DNA from 4 places in the Blastococcus sp. SYSU DS0510 genome. Region 2 is predicted to be linked to each of the others. Evidence: riboswitches for the same ligand, from Rfam matches in the RefSeq annotation. Region 2 holds a riboswitch; each other region holds the start of a gene.
What was found. Region 2 has a riboswitch for cyclic di-AMP ahead of ACI79P_RS13765 (C40 family peptidase). Riboswitches for the same ligand answer to the same signal wherever they lie in the genome.

Region 1: another riboswitch for cyclic di-AMP. It lies ahead of ACI79P_RS10360 (NlpC/P60 family protein); the one in region 2 lies ahead of ACI79P_RS13765 (C40 family peptidase).
Region 3: another riboswitch for cyclic di-AMP. It lies ahead of ACI79P_RS15205 (LysM peptidoglycan-binding domain-containing protein); the one in region 2 lies ahead of ACI79P_RS13765 (C40 family peptidase).
Region 4: another riboswitch for cyclic di-AMP. It lies ahead of ACI79P_RS20845 (hypothetical protein); the one in region 2 lies ahead of ACI79P_RS13765 (C40 family peptidase).

What each region holds. Positions count from the first base shown of each region.
Region 1 is NZ_JBJHAC010000010.1:121,553-125,407, forward strand. It holds gene ACI79P_RS10355 (M48 family metallopeptidase) at 1-795, opposite strand, end outside; gene ACI79P_RS10360 (NlpC/P60 family protein) at 876-1,823, opposite strand; cyclic di-AMP (ydaO/yuaA leader) riboswitch at 1,969-2,116, opposite strand; gene ACI79P_RS10365 (hypothetical protein) at 2,332-2,652, opposite strand; gene ACI79P_RS10370 (D-alanyl-D-alanine carboxypeptidase family protein) at 2,734-3,855, opposite strand, start outside.
Region 2 is NZ_JBJHAC010000015.1:89,029-92,883, forward strand. It holds gene ACI79P_RS13760 (helix-turn-helix domain-containing protein) at 1-451, shown strand, start outside; cyclic di-AMP (ydaO/yuaA leader) riboswitch at 739-896, shown strand; gene ACI79P_RS13765 (C40 family peptidase) at 912-1,436, shown strand; gene ACI79P_RS13770 (hemerythrin domain-containing protein) at 1,497-1,979, opposite strand; gene ACI79P_RS13775 (Rieske 2Fe-2S domain-containing protein) at 1,976-2,914, opposite strand; gene ACI79P_RS13780 (SMP-30/gluconolactonase/LRE family protein) at 3,025-3,855, shown strand, end outside.
Region 3 is NZ_JBJHAC010000018.1:54,800-58,654, reverse strand. It holds gene ACI79P_RS15215 (DUF222 domain-containing protein) at 1-1,261, opposite strand, end outside; RNA gene rnpB (RNase P RNA component class A) at 1,611-2,012, shown strand; cyclic di-AMP (ydaO/yuaA leader) riboswitch at 2,242-2,380, shown strand; gene ACI79P_RS15205 (LysM peptidoglycan-binding domain-containing protein) at 2,445-3,317, shown strand; gene ACI79P_RS15200 (class I SAM-dependent methyltransferase) at 3,421-3,855, opposite strand, start outside.
Region 4 is NZ_JBJHAC010000037.1:18,378-22,232, forward strand. It holds gene ACI79P_RS20840 (bifunctional 3'-5' exonuclease/DNA polymerase) at 1-1,263, shown strand, start outside; cyclic di-AMP (ydaO/yuaA leader) riboswitch at 1,426-1,552, shown strand; gene ACI79P_RS20845 (hypothetical protein) at 1,823-2,707, shown strand; gene ACI79P_RS20850 (protein kinase domain-containing protein) at 2,956-3,855, shown strand, end outside.

The DNA.
Region 1 (3,855 bases), on a different contig from region 2:
GAGGAGCGTGTCGTAGACCACGATGCGCCGGGTGGAGCCGAAGCCGGAGACGTAGGCGTTGAGCGCCGTCGTCCGCCGGGACGCGTCGGAGACCAGCACGTCCTGCACCGGGGTGCCGTTCTGCTCCGCGAGCGCCAGCAGGTCGCTGCGCAGCTCCCCCGCCGGCAGGGGATCGAAGGTGTTGAACGCCGGCTCGATGACCACCGGGTACAGGAACGAGCCGGCGACCACCAGGCCGGAGACGGCCGCCCCCGCCCACGCCCACCACGTGCGCGGCGCCCGGCGGACCAGCCAGAGGAACGCCAGCACCACGACCACGGTCAACGCCACGCTGATCGCCAGGGAGACCGCGACGTCGCGCAGCCAGAGCCACCACCCGCGGGTGGAGAGCCCGTAGCGGGTGCGCACCGACTCGGCGTAGGCCGAGAGCGGCAGGGTGGCCAGGCGTCCCAGCAGGAGCAGGACCGGCACCCCTACCAGCACCTGGACGAACCACCGGTCGCCCACCCGCGCCGCGACGGCCTGCATCAGGCGGGCGCCCAGCGGGGTCAGGCCGAGCACCGCCGACACCCCCAGGCTCAGCAGCAGGGAGACCAGCGACGCCGGCCGCAGCGCGGCCGCGAACGCCTCGGCGCGCTCGATCCGGGCCGGGTCGAGGCCGGCGGTCGGGTCGGGCTCGGTGTAGCCGCCGGGCGGTTCCGGCAGGACGGTCCACGGGGTGCGGACGGCGATCACGACGACGACGGCGATCCCGAGGAGGGCCGCGGCCACCAGGGCGGCCCGGCGAACGCTCACCCGGCCGATCCTAGTGAGCCGACGCCGTCGTCCTCGCCTCCGGACGGGCCGGCCGCCGGACCACAGAGGGCCGGTGGCGGTCAGCCGGCGATGCGACGGGCTCCGTTGTAGTTGCCCATCGAATCCAGGCTCGCCACCTTCACCGGCTGGCCGGAGGTCGAGGCGTGCACCATCTGGCCGTTGCCGACGTACATGCCGACGTGGCTGACCGGGCTGTAGAAGAACACCAGGTCACCGGGCTGCAGCTCGCTGCGCGAGACGGGCTTGCCCATCTGGCTCTGCGACCGGCTCGAGTGCGGGAGCGTCACGCCCGCCGCGGCGTAGGCGTAGGAGGTCAGGCCGGAGCAGTCGAAGGCGTCGGGGCCGCCGGCGCCCCAGACGTACGGGTCGCCGATCTGGGCCAGCGCCGCGTTCACCGCGGCCTGGGCCGCCGAGCTCGGCGCGACGACGCCGCTGGGCGCCGGGAGGCCGGCCCCGCCGTGCGCCTGCGCCACCTGCTCCCGCTGCGGCGCGGTGAGCTCCTCGTAGCGGCGCTGGTACTCGGCGATCTTCGCCTCCAGCTCCTCCTGCCGGGCGGCGATCTCCTCCACCGTCCGCTGGGCGTCCGCGGCGGCCTTCTCGGCTGCCTCGCGGGACTCCTCGGCGTCCTCGGCGGCCTGCGACACCTCGGTGAGCACGTCGTTGGTGTGCCCGGCGATGGCGTCGAGGGTGCCCAGCTGGTCGACGAGCTGGTCGGCCGAATCGCTGGTCAGCAGGACGTCCAGCGGCGACATGCCGCTGCCGGTGTAGGCGCTGCGGGCCAGCCGGCGGATGTGCCCGTCGAGGGAACCGAGCCGGGCCTCCGCCTCGGCGGTGGCCTCGCTCGCGGCCTCCGCGTCGCGCTGGTGGCCGGCGAGGACGACCTTGGCCTCGTTGAGCTCCTCGGAGACGACCTCGAGCTCGTGGCTGGCCCGGGCCACCTGGGCGGCGACCGCGTCGGCCGTGCCGGGGACGGCCGACGCCGTGCCCGGGAGGATGGTGACGGTCATGGCCGCGACGGCGGTGACCAGCAATCCGGAGCGGAGGGGCCCGGAGCGACGGGCGTGGGAGGAGCTGCACCGGTCGGCGGTGCCGAGCTGTTCGGGGGCGTGCGTCAGCAGTGCGTGAGGGGTCGCCACGTGCGGCGGCTCTCCGTTCTTCCTCTGCAACCGCCGACCGAGTTAGCTGACGGGTTCGGGCTGGGAAGACTGGCCCTATCCCCCGCGCACCGGCGGGCCGGCTGCGGGGGAACTCACCCCAGAACTGCGGTGGGTCCCCGGTACACCTCCGGCGCCGGTGGTGCGCGCCGTGCGGTGATTAGGCGGTGTCCGGTCGAGGCCATCCATCGACGGATGACGACCACCCGGCCGAACGGCGTGAACCCTAACGATCGTGATACCTGCGTGACAAATGATCACTGGAGGAACCGGCGTGAGGGAGAACCCCAGGTCAGGGGCGCGCCTCCCCGCCGGAGGCTCCGCTGCGGGGTAGAAGCCCCGGTCGGCGCGGTCCGGGACGTCAGCCCGTGCGCCGTCCGCGGGACCGTTCGCCGTCGTGACCGCCGGACCCGTTCGGGTGACGCAGCGGGGGCACCAGGCCGCCCTCGGCGAGCGCCCGCACGGCCCGGCGCTCGACCTCGTCGAACTCCACCACCACCCCCGGCGGCGGGACGACGACGTCCTCGGCGGCCACGGCGGGACCACCACGGGCCCGCCCGGTCATGGGCACGACCACCGGGTCGACCCCCTGCCAACCCGGCGGGGCGCCGAGCAGCACGGTGACGACGCAGTCGGCGCAGCCGGTCCCGCGGGCGGTGCAGGTGTCGCAGTCGATGAGCATCGCTTCTTCTCCTCCGTGAGTCGCTGCGCACGCTAGGAGGGGTCACCGACATTTCCGGCCGCGCGACCGGGAACGGGTGCATCAGGTGCCGGCGTACTCCCAGTGCCAGGGCTCCTCGCGCCCGTTCCCCTGGTCGGCCCAGGTCGGGTGCAGGTAGCCGAACCGGCCGGCGTTGGCCTCCATCCACGCGTACTGCGGCGTCCCGAAGGACTGCACGCCACCGCACAGGTCGACCGCCAGGCCCCAGCCGTGGTTGCTCGTGCCCGGCACGGCGGCCAGCGCCGGCTTCTCCCCGTACAGCCGCACCTGTGACGCATAGGTGCGGTACGAGTCGGTGATGCACAGCGGGCGGCCGAAGGCGGTCTCGTAGGCCGCGGCCATGGCCCGGTAGGCCGCGGCCGCGTCGCACCTCAGCGAGTGCCCGCCCACCCCCAGGGGGCACATCGCGCTCGGCGGGATCAGGCCGTTCGGGTAGCCGCCCCAGGCCCGGCCGCCGTCGTAGCTGGGCGGGTAGACGGTGTTCCCGCACTCGCTCCGCAACGCCCCCGCGGCCGGCTCCGGGACGGCGACGCGGGCCCGCTGGCCGAGGACCGGGCGGCCGATCCCCAGCACCTGGTCGCCCGGCAGCGTCCGCACGACGACGGCGCCGGCCCGGGCGTCCGCGGTGAGCATGGTCCGCGTGTCGAGGGCGATGCCCACGTGCCCCAGCCCGCCCTCCGGCGAGCCCAGGAAGACCAGGTCGCCGGGGAGCACGTCGGCGGGGTCCACCGGCACGGTGCGCGCGAACAGATCGCCCTGCGTCGCCGGCAGGGACAGCCCGGTCCGGCCGTAGGCCACCTGCACGAGGGCGCCGCAGTCCCAGGAGTCGGGCCCCGCCGTCCCGGGTGCGTACGGCTGCCCGAGCGCCTCCATCGCCCCGCCGACCGCCGTCAGCGTCTCCATCGGGAGGACGAGCATCGAGGTCGGGCGACCGGGCAGCTGGGCGACCCCGCGCTGGGCGCCGCCCCCGCTCGCAGCCACCGGCACCAGCCGGTCGGGCAGGGCCTGCTGGGGGTCCTGCAACGCGGCGGCGGGCACCTCCGCCAGCCCGGCCGCGCGGAGCTGGTCGACGTAGGCCTGCCAGCTGGCCGCCGTCTGCTCGTTGACCGTCGTCTGCTCCCGCTGCAGCGCCGCGAGCTGGCCGTCGACGACGGCGAGCACGTC
Region 2 (3,855 bases):
CCTGCTCGACGCCGCGGGACGACCGGTCGCCGGCATGGCGGCGGGCACGGTCCGCGACAGGGTCGGCCGACGGTTCCCCGCCCATCTCGACACGATGCTGAGCGAGGAGCGCGCCTCGCGGTGGGAGCACCAGCCCCGGCGACCACGACCGACGTACACCTTCGACCGTCGAAGCCCCTGGGTGGACTCCGCCGACCGCGAGCGCGACCGCCCGGACGACCACCTCGTCCCCCGGCCCGGCGACTCCCCGGAGGAGCGCGCCGCCGCCCGTCGGGCGGCCGCCGCCCGACGGCGGCAGGAGGAGCTTCGGCGGCGATTCGAGTCGGGAGCCTTCCGGCACCTCGACGACGGCTGGTCGTGCGCGTGCCCACCGGCATGCGACGAGCTCGACGACAGGAGCGGCCGGCCGGTGCACGTCGAGGACTGCCCGTGCGGCTGCGACGTCGGCTGAGGAAGCGACTACGAGATCGGAGTGGACGAGCACGCAGAGTGCAGGAGCGCCGCCATCCGGAGAAGTACAGGGCCGAACACGCCCCGTCACGAGGAGCAGAGGCGGCCCGCCCGGGGCCGACGGATCTCCCGTGGTCGGCCCGCGAGTCGCGGTCCCGAGGCCCCCGCGCGAGCTCCGCTTCGCGACCCCGGCGCGTGGCGTGTGGCCGTTTTGTGACCTTTCCGTGACCGACCTAGCGTCGTCGCCGGTCCGGCCGGGCTCCCCCGTCACCACCCCCGGTGACACCCGGACGGACACCGCCGAACCGGGCTCCGGCGCACGCCGGAGCCCGGACCGGGGACCCACCGCAGTAGTGGGGTGAAGCGCCACCGGCCTGTCCGGGGCGCCGGGCGCGTTCCCCGCCCGAACCCGTCAGCTCACCCGGTAGGCGGTTGTCGGAGAACAGGAGAAACCGTCGTCCATGACGACCACTCGTACGACCACCACCCGTCGCTCGCTCCGCGGAGCGACGCTCGCGCTCCTCACCGGTGCGGGGATCGCCCTCACCCCGTTCACCGCCACCGCCTCCACCGGTGACGGCGGCGGCGGCACCGGCACCGGCACCGTCGTCACCACCACCGCCGTCGCCCCCAACCACGCCGCGCAGGTTGCCGTCGACACCGCGCTGGCGCAGCAGGGGAAGCCCTACATCTGGGGCGGCACCGGCCCGGGCGGCTACGACTGCTCCGGCCTCACCTGGTCGGCCTACCAGGCGGCGGGCATCGAGATCCCGCGGACCTCCCGCGCCCAGTCGACCGCCGGCTACTACGTGGACCGGGCCTCCCTGCAGCCCGGCGACCTGATCTTCTTCTACGACCCGGTCGGCCACGTCGGCATGTACATCGGCGACGGCCTGATGGTGCACTCCTCGACCTTCGGCAACCCGGTCGCGGTCGTGCCCGTCGACAGCATGTGGGGCTACAACACCGCGCGCCGCATCGTCTGAGTAGCGCCTGCGACGGCGGGTCCCCGGTCGTCCGCGCACGACCGGGAACCCGCCGCGCGGCTACACGTGGCGCAGGGTCGCGCGCTTCAGCCGGATGATCAGCCGCATCCCACCGGACTCGGCCAGCTCCTGCTTCCGCGCGCGCAGCTGCTCACCGAGCTCCTCGAGGCGCTCCTCCCCCAGCGCGTGCGACTGGGGGAACATCCGCTCCTCCTCCTCCATCGTGTGGTGGCGCACCGTCTTCTCCAGCATGCGCACCTCGGTGGTGAACTGCGGGTCGGTGACGTCCATGCGCATGACGGTGGCGACCTGGTCGTCGATCTGCCGGTGCTCGGCGTGCGCGAGGGCCAGCAACGGGGAGACGTCGGGGACGGCGGGGTAGAAGAGCTCGTCCTCGATCTGGGCGTGGATCTCGATCTCGCGCAGGAACTCGTCCCGGAGCTCCTCCCGGCGGGCGGCCTGCGTCTCGGTCGTCTCCGCCAGCTCGCGCAGCAGCCCGCGCAGCACGTCGTGGTGCGCGATCAGGACCTCGTCGGCCTTCACCGGGACGCCTCCTCCACCGTGGTCACGGCCGTCGGGGTGCGCCAACGGGCCCGCCGCCGCACCTCCACCGCGCCGTCGCGGACGCGGGTGTCGTAGCAGGGCAGCGGCGCCGTGGACGGCCCCTGCGCCGGCTCCCCGGTGTCGAGGTCGAACCGCGACCCGTGCCACGGGCACACCAGCTCCTCCCGGTGCAGCCACCCCTCCCCCATCGGGCCGCCCAGGTGCGGGCAGCGCCCGCCCAGCGCGCGCACCTCGTCCTCGGTGCGGATCAGCACGACCGGCACCCCGTCGGCGTCGACGTCGAACGGCTCGCCGTCGGGGAGGTCGGCGAGCCGGGCCACCGGCGTGAACCTGCGGGGCGACCGGCCGGCCGCGGAGTGGTCGACACCCAGCCGGTGACGGTAGGAGAGCGCACCGCCCAGGTAGCCGCTGGCCAGGACGATCGCGTAGCCCGCGGCGGCAGTGACCCGGGCCCGCACCGCGCGCCCACGCCCCCGGTCCACGAACGACCACGTCTGCAGCGCGAGCGCGGTGCTGTTGAGTGCGGCGTGCACCAGCCCGACGCGGCGCGCCTCGTCGTGGGCGTGCTGCCAGTCGGTCATGCCGGTCGCGGCGGCGCCCACCGCGCCGGCGATCCCGAACCCGACCACCGTGCGCGCCGCCTGGCCGGTGCCCGGGCCGCCGCGGCCGGTGGCGTCGAGCCCGTCGAGCAGCGCGGCGGCACCCCAGGCGCCGATCGGCACGGTGACCAGGAACGGGTGCAGCGGATGGCCGAACCAGACGCCGTGCAGCAGGTCCTGCAGCGGGCGGGCGTAGCGGCCGGCCAGCAGGAAGGTCAGCGAGATCCCGTGCTCGACCTGGTAGCTCGGCGCGTCCAGCACCTCCATCCGCTCGACCCGGCTCACCGCCCGCTCGAGGAGGTTCCGGACGCTCACCGGTGCGCGTCTTCCGTGGCCATGCCCGGACCCGTGCCCAGCCCGCCGCGGCGGAAAACGGGAGGTGGCGGGCTCGTGCGCCCGCCCGGATGGTCGTAGCGTCCGGCGGCATGGCTGATCGAGCGTTCCGGACGGTGCTGGAGGGCGGCTCCTTCTTCGAGGGTCCGCGGTGGCACGACGGGCAGTGGTGGGCGTCGGACTTCTACCGGCACACGGTGAGCCGGGTGACGCCGGGGAGCCCGGAGACCGTCGTCCTCGAAGTGGAGAACCAGCCCTCGGGGCTGGGCTGGCTGCCCGACGGCTCGCTGCTCGTGGTCTCGATGAAGGACCAGCGGCTGCTGCGGGTCGCCGACGGCCAGGTGTCCACGCACGCGGACCTCTCGGGGGTCTGCGGCGGCTACCTCAACGACATGGTGGTCGACGGCGCCGGCCGGGCGTACGTCGGCGACTTCGGCTTCGACCTGATGGGCGGCGGCGCGCCGGCGGCGGCGTCGCTCAAGCGGGTCGACCCCGACGGCACGGTGACCGTCGTCGCGGAGGGGTTGCGCTTCCCGAACGGCTCGGTCATCACCCCCGACGGCGGGACGCTGATCGTCGGCGAGACCTGGGGCAACCGCTTCTCGGCCTTCGACGTCGCCGCCGACGGCTCGCTGGGCCCGCGGCGCACGTGGGCCGAGTTCGGCCCGGAGCCGGTGGGCGGCTCGGTCGAGGAGCTGATGGGCCAGGTCGTCGTGGGACCGGACGGCTGCACGCTGGACGCCGAGGGGCACGTCTGGGTGGCCGACGGCTTCGGCTCGCGGGTGCTGCGGGTCGCGCCGGGCGGGCAGGTGGTCGACGAGGTCGCCGCCCCGGACGGCCTGGGCACCTACGCCTGCGCGCTCGGTGGCGAGGACGGCCGGACGCTGCTGCTGTGCTGCGCCCCCGACTTCTACGAGCACACC
Region 3 (3,855 bases), on a different contig from region 2:
GCTGCTGGGCGGCCGAGGGCCGGTAGCGGTCCACCGCCGGCGGCGGGCCCAGCAGCGGGCAGCCGCAGGCGGCGTCGGGGTGGTCGAGGTCGGTGGGGTGGTCGGGGCAGCCGTCTCGGGCAAGCCGGGCCAGCTCCGCCCGGCCGGTGACGGCCAGCAGCGCCCCGGTGGCGTCGGTGATGGCGATGTCCAGGCTGCCGCCCGGGGGTGCCTGGAGGGTGCAGGCGTCGAGCTGGGCGAGCAGTTCGCGCAGGTGCGTGGCGGTGATCGGCTCACCGTCGACCTCACCGACCGGCGCGGGCATCCCGGCCTGGGTGCCGGGTGCGGTGAAGGCGGCCGGCAGCGGGCTGCCGGTGGCCAGGAAGCCGGCCGGGGTGAGCGCGCCCAGCGGGGCGATCACGGTCAGCTGCGCGGTCACCGCCGGGGCGTCCTGCCAGGGGCGCAGCAGCAGATCGGCCAGGGCGCCGGCGCGCAGCATGCCGATCGGCCGCTCGTCCCCGGCCTCCTTCGCCGCCCGGGCGTGCGCGTCCACCGCCGCCCGGCAGGCCCGGGCGTCGGGATGCGGGAGCAGGGCGCGCAGCTCGCTCATCCCGTCCCCGACCGGGCGCACCGACACGTCCGCGCCGCGCCGACGGACCTCCCGCCGCCGGTCGGCCGCGGCGGCGTCGCGGGCCACCAGCTCCGCGCGCATGGCCTCGCGCAGCCGGCCCACCCCCAGCCCGGTGGCGCCGGGCAGCACCGCGACCTCCGCCGCGGCGATCACCGCCGGATCGGTGTCGACCCCGGTGGCGGCGACCTCCGCGGCGATCGCCCGGGCCCGGGGCCAGTCCAGCAGCCCCAGCCGCAGCCGGGCGAAGGTGGCCGGCAGCCGGGTGGTGAGCACCTCGGCGTGCTCCAGCAGCGTAACCGCCGCCGCCCGGCTGCAGTTCTGCACCGCCGCCAGCTCATCGGGCACGAACTCACTCACACCCGCCGGCCCCACCGTTCCGGCCCGCTCCCCGCCGGGCAGCGGATCGGCCGGGGCCGGGCGGGCCGCCGCCAGGTCCATCACCAGCTCCACCCGCAGCGCCGCCAGCCGCGCTTCGGCGGCCACGATCTGCCCCAGCAGATCCGCGACCTCCCCGGCGCTGCGACGGGCGGGCAGCCACGCCGACAGCGGCTCGTCGAACCGCCGCGGCTCCGGATCGGCGAGCTCCCACTCGGATGGGAACGGGTCCACCGGTGACACCGTCACCCCGACCGCGAACCCGACCACCGACATACCCGCAGGCTAGGCGGGGCGTACGACACTTCCGGCCCGACCAGGGCGAGCGCGAGGCGCGCCGCCGGGGGGCGCCCACCGCGGGCCGGCGACCGGTCAGGCGCCTACGACCGCGGCAGCGTGCGCGGCCACCGCGGCCACCGCGGTCAGGGCGCGTCCGCTCCGCTGGGCCGTCAGCGTCCGCGACGACTGAAACGGCTCAGCAGTCGCTTGAGCAGGTTGGCCTTGACCAGTCCTGAGATGAGTCCCATGACGTCCTCCTCCATCGGGTGGTGCGGGGATCGACGTCGTGTACCCGCGCGCTGCGGGATCCATGTGCCGGGCGCCCTACACTCCAGGGCACGACGGACGAGTCGGCCGGGCGGTCGCGTCGGCGGGGGAGACCCCGTCGCCGAGGAACGTCCGGGCTCCACAGGGCAGGGTGGTCGTTAACAGCGACCCGGGGTGACCCGCGGGACAGTGCCACAGAAAACAGACCGCCGGCGTTCGCGCCGGTAAGGGTGAAACGGTGGTGTAAGAGACCACCAGCACGCCGGGTGACCGGCGTGGCTCGGTAAACCCCACCCGGAGCTAGGTCAAGAAGGATCGGCGGTTCGCCGCCGCTCCGCGCAGGCGTTCGAGGGCGGCCCGCCCGAGCCTGCGGGTAGACCGCTGGAGCCTGCCGGCAACGGCAGGCCTAGATGGATGACCGCCCATCGGGAGGCCGCGAGGCGCCCGTGGACAGAACCCGGCGTACAGGCCGACTCGTCCGTCCCCCGCCCACCGGCGGCCGCCCGCCCCGGTCCGTCGGGGACGTCACCCGGACGGGTGAACGGAGGCGCTGCGCGCACGGTTGGTGACGCCCCGTGCGGCCGTGCGGAGGGTCCGCGAAAAGGACCGGTCCGACCTGTGGCGAGCCGATCCTGATACCTACCGTTCCCTCCGTCCGCCGATCGGCGGGCCCGGATGGCCGCCCGCCGAACCTGCCCACGGCCACCCCGGAGTCATAGACGCACGGGCAGGCGCGGGGGACCCACCGTTCGTGGCCCCTCCGGGACCTCGGGGTGAAGCCGCGCCATGCGCGGCCGGGCAGCTCTCGCCCGAACCCGACAGCTAACCCCGCAGGCGGCGAGAGGCTCACCACTCCATGCCCAACAGCCATCGCACCGTGGGGCGGCACCGTCGTCCCTCCCGCAACCGCGCCATGACCACCGTGGCGTACCCGGCCGTCGTCCTCGCCGCGGCCTCGGCCCTCACACTCGGGACCATGGGCTCCGCGGCCGCCCACCCCGGCGCGCACACGGTCAGCCCCGGCGACACCCTCAGCAAGCTCGCGGCCGAGCACGGCACCACCTGGCGCAGCATCTACGACGCCAACCGCGACACGATCGGCGGGAACCCCAACCTGCTCCGCGTCGGCCAGGTCCTCACCATCGGCGGCGGCGGCGCCGCGCCGGCAGCGGCGCCCGCTGTCGCGACGGGGTCGTACACCGTGGTCGCCGGCGACACGCTCGGCAAGATCGCGGCCCGCCACGGCACCACGTGGCAGGACCTGCACGCCCTGAACCTCGGCGTCATCGGCCCCGACGCGAACGTGCTGCGGGTCGGTCAGGTCCTCGCCCTCAGCGGCGGGGGACTGGCCCCCGAGCGCGCCAGCCGGGACGAGCGGCCCGCCCCGGCTCCGGCTCCCGCGCCGGCCCCGGCTCCGGCCCCCGCCCCGGCTCCGGCCTCCGCCCCGGCGGCGACGTCGGCGGCCTACGACCAGTGGGACGCGCACGTCCGCCCCGACGTCCAGGAGATCGCCGAGGTGCACGGCGTCGGGACGGTGCTCACCCGCCCCGGCCACAGCCCCACCGCGGGCCTCGCGGCCGACTTCATGGTCTACGCCGACTCGGCCAAGGGTGACGCCGTCGCCCAGTACGTGATCGACAACGCGGCCCGGCTCGGCGTGGAGTACGTGATCTGGGAGCAGCGGATCGCCGGTACGTGGACCGGCTGGGCCTGGCAGGGCATGGAGGACCGTGGCTCGCCCACGGCCAACCACATGGACCACCCGCACGTGACCTTCCTGCCGTAACCACCACACCGCACGACGACGAGCGCCCCCTGCCCGGATCCCGGGTGGGGGGCGCTCGTCCGTCGAGGTACTGTCGTACGCCGGTCAGCCCCGGCCGACCCGGTCAGACGGCGACGGCGGTGACGAAGGTGCAGATGCCCTCGCCCGACTCCGCCCGCGGCCGCAGCCCGATCGCCCACAGCAGCGCCGTCTCGATCCGGTGCGCCACCTTCCGCAGGCCCACGTACCAGGTCGACCCCCCGCTGGTGACGGTGATGTCGCCGAACCCCGCCGTCCGGATGTGCTCGACGAGCATCCAGTCGGGGAGGATCGAGATGTGGCCGGGCTGGTAGTAGTGCCCCGGCCCGAAGATGAACGGCGCGCCGCGCAGGAACATCTTGAGCCGCGAGTGCGGGTGGCCGACGTTGGGCGTGCTGACCAGCAGCTTGCCGCCGGGCTCCAGCAGCGCCCGGATGGAGCGCAGCACCTGCCGCGGGTTCTCGACGTGCTCCAGCGTCTCGACGCAGACCACCATGTCGAACGGGCCGCGGGTCGCCTC
Region 4 (3,855 bases), on a different contig from region 2:
GCCGACCCCGCCGACCTCCTCGACCCGCTGGCCGAGCACCGGCGCCAGCAGGCGACCGTGGCCGCCTCGCCGGAACGGGACCGGCTCGCCCTGCTGCTGGCCGCGGAGTCCTCCGGTGCGCTGGTCGCGGCCGAGCTCGCGCACACCGGGCTGCCGTGGCGCACCGACGTGCACGAGCGCCTGCTGACCGGCCTGCTCGGCCTGCGCCCGCCGGCCGGTGGTCGCCCGGCGGTCCTCGAGCGGCTGCTGGGCGAGGTCCGGAGGTCGTTCGGGGCGCCGGCGCTCAACCCCGACTCGCCCGGCGAGCTGCTGCGGGTCCTGCAGCACGCCGGGCTGCCGATCGCCGATACCCGGTCCTGGACGCTGGAGCAGCTGGACCACCCCGGCATCCCGGCCCTGCTGGAGTACCGGAAGCTGTCCCGGCTGCTCGCGGCCAACGGGTGGGCGTGGCTGGACACCTGGGTGCGCGACGGCCGGTTCCGCGCGGTCTTCGTCCCCGGCGGGGTGGTGACCGGGCGGTGGGCGTCCTCCGGGGGCGGGGCGCTCTCGGTGCCCACCGTCGTCCGGCCCGCGGCGGTCGCCGACCAGGGGTGGCGGTTCGTCGTCGCCGACGTCGCCCAGCTGGAGCCGCGGGTGCTGGCGGGGATGAGCGGGGACGGCGCCATGGCCCAGGCGGCGCGGGCCGCCGACCTCTACGCGGGGATGGTCGCCGCGGGCACCGTGGCCACCCGGGCCGACGCCAAGCTCGGCATCCTCGGCGCGATGTACGGCGGCACCCGGGGTGAGAGCGGGCGCATGATGCCCCGGCTGGCGCGCCGCTACCCCCGCGCCATCGGGCTGGTGGAGGACGCCGCCCGCGCCGGGGAGCGCGGCGAGGTGGTGCACACCCTGCTCGGCCGGGGGTCGCCGCGGCCCGGGGCGTGGCCGCACGAGGAAGGGGACCGGGCCCGGCGCGCCTGGGGCCGGTTCACCCGCAACTTCGTCGTCCAGGGCACGGGCGCGGAGTGGGCGCTGTGCTGGCTGGCCGACCTCCGCAACCGGCTGTGGCGGCTCGGGGACGGCGACACCGTCGGCGCGCGGCCGCACCTGGCGTTCTTCCTCCACGACGAGGTGGTGGTGCACACGCCCGAGCACCTGGCCGACGAGGTGGCCGAGGCGGTCCGCGCGGCGGCGGCGACCGCCGGGCGGCTGCTGTTCGGCGCCTTTCCCGTCGACTTCCCGCTCGACGTCGCCGTCGTGCGGTCCTGGGCGGACGCCGGCTGACGCGCGCCCGCGCTACACCACCGACCGGGCCGGCGGCCCACCGCGACACACGTCACGTCCTGGAAATCGGCGCCTGCGGATTGTCACGACTGCATAACGACGGTTACGGTGGCTGGGCCCGGCCGGTCGTTCTCTCCCCGCCAGGGGAGGTCCGCCGGGCGCCGCCGAGCCGTCCTCCGGGACGGGCCGGGGACCCACCGCAGCACTGGGGTGAATCGCGCGCCGACCACGTGACGGCGCGGGTAGGGCGACTTCCTGCGCCCGAATCCGTCAGCTAACCCGGTAGGCGGCACCACGGAAGAAACGGAGAGCCGCCCCGAATGGCGCGCCCCTGCACCGCCGCACGACCCCGCGCCCGCCGGCACCGCCGCCTCCGGGCCCGTCCGCGGATCTGATCGCACGCGCCGCCCGGCGCCCCGCCGGTCGCCCGCCGACCCGCACCGGCCTCCCCGCCGCTGCGTGCCGGCCCCGCGATCCGCGCCCGGGCCCGCTGTCCGCATCCTCCGCGGTCCGCCGTCACCGGCCGACCGCGCCCCACACCCCGGAGCACCCGAACACCATGGATCCCCGCACCACCACCGGCCGACGCGGCCCGCTCGCCCTTCGCCGCCCGCCGGCGTCCGTCCGCCGGCCGGCTCTCTACCTCGCCGTCGCGGTCGCCGGCGCCGTCCTGGTCAACGGCCTCGTCGGTACCGACCCGGCCGTCCAGGCCGAGGCCACCACCTCCGAGTCGGTCAGCGTCGCCCAGGAACTGGGCCTCTCCGCGCAGTCGGGCCCCGTCGACGTCACCGAGGACCTGGAGCCGCTGGAGGACCTGGCGGCCAGCCGCAGCACGCGCGAGGCCGACCAGGCCGCCGCGCAGCAGGCCCAGGCCGCCGCCGACCAGGCGGAGCTGGACCGGCAGAAGGCGGAGGCGGAGGCCGTGGCCCGCGCCGAGGCCGAGAAGAAGGCGGCCGAGGAGGCCGCGGCGGCGGAGGCCGCGGCGGCCGAGCAGGCCCACGAGCACGTCCCGGCGGCCCCGGCCAGCCCGACGCAGCAGGCGCGGGCGGCAGCCACCGCCGCCGCCTCGGTGGCGGCCTCCGCCGTCGCCCGCATCACCAACAGCTCCGGCAGCGTGCGCCCGCAGGTCCAGGCCGCGGCCGACGCCGTGGTCAGCAACGTGCCCGGCGCCGCGGGGATCACCCTGGGCGGCACCCGGCCCAGCGCCGCCGACCCGGGCGGGCACCCCTCGGGGCTGGCGCTGGACTACATGGTGATGTCGAACGCCGCCCTCGGGGACGCCATCGTCGAGTACCACCGCGCGCACTGGGCCGAGCTCGGCGTGGACTACCTGATCTGGGAGCAGCGGATGCTCTCCTCGCCGGGCGGCTCCTGGCAGGCCATGGAGGACCGCGGCAGCGGCACGGCGAACCACTTCGACCACGTGCACGTCAACTACAACTGAGCACTCCCGCAGCGGCTGCCAGCTGACCCGGCGGATCCCGGCCGGGTGCCTGCGTGCTGTCCCTCTCGGAGCGGATCCCGCGTGCCGGTAGGGCGGTCGGCCCGGCCGACCGCCGCTCGCAACCTCGTCGGGCGTGTCGTGGTTCAGGCCCCCTCGTGGTGGGCACCCATGAGAGGCGCACGGGCACGCGAGGACGCACGGGGTGGACCTCGCGAGCACCGACACGAGGAGATTCGGGAGATTCGGGAGTGACCACGGCCGGAACCAGCCGACGATGCCTGGACGGCCGCTACCAGCTCCACGAACTCATCGCCGTCGGTGGCATGGGCGAGGTCTGGCGGGGCAGTGACCAGCAGCTGCACCGGACGGTGGCGGTCAAGGTGCTCCGCAGCGAGTACGCCGACGACCCGGTCTTCGTCGCCCGCTTCCGCGCCGAAGCCCGCCACGCGGCCGGGTTGAGCCACCCGAACATCGCCGCCGTCCTCGACTACGGGGAGACGACGGCCCCGGACACCGGCGAGCACCTGGCCTACCTGGTGATGGAGCTGGTCGAGGGCACGTCGCTCTCGGCGCGGCTGGCCGAGGAGGGCTCGCTGGACACGCGGGCCACGCTGGCGCTGCTGCGGCAGGCGGCCGCGGGCCTGGCCGAGGCCCACCGCGCCGGCGTGGTGCACCGCGACGTGAAGCCGGCCAACATCCTGCTCGGCCCGGATGACACGGTGAAGCTCACCGACTTCGGCATCTCGTGGTCGGCGGGGAGCGCCCCGATCACCGGCACCGGACAGGTCGTGGGCACCGCCCAGTACATGTCGCCCGAACAGGCGCGGGGGGAGCACGTCAGCCCGGCCAGCGACGTCTACGCCCTCGGCCTGGTCGGCTACGAGTCCCTCACCGGGCACCCCGCCTTCGACGGCGACAACCCGGTCACCGTCGCGCTCAAGCAGGTGCAGGAGGCCCCCGAGCCCCTTCCGGCGGAGCTGCCGCCCGACGTCCGCGCCCTCATCGACGCCGCCCTGGTCAAGGACCCCGAGGAGCGCCCGCGCGACGGCGGGGCCTTCCTCGCCGCGATCGAGGAGACGATCCGGCGGCCGTCGGGCGAGGCCCCGACCCAGTCGGTGGTGGCGGCCCCGGTGCAGCGTGAGCGCCGG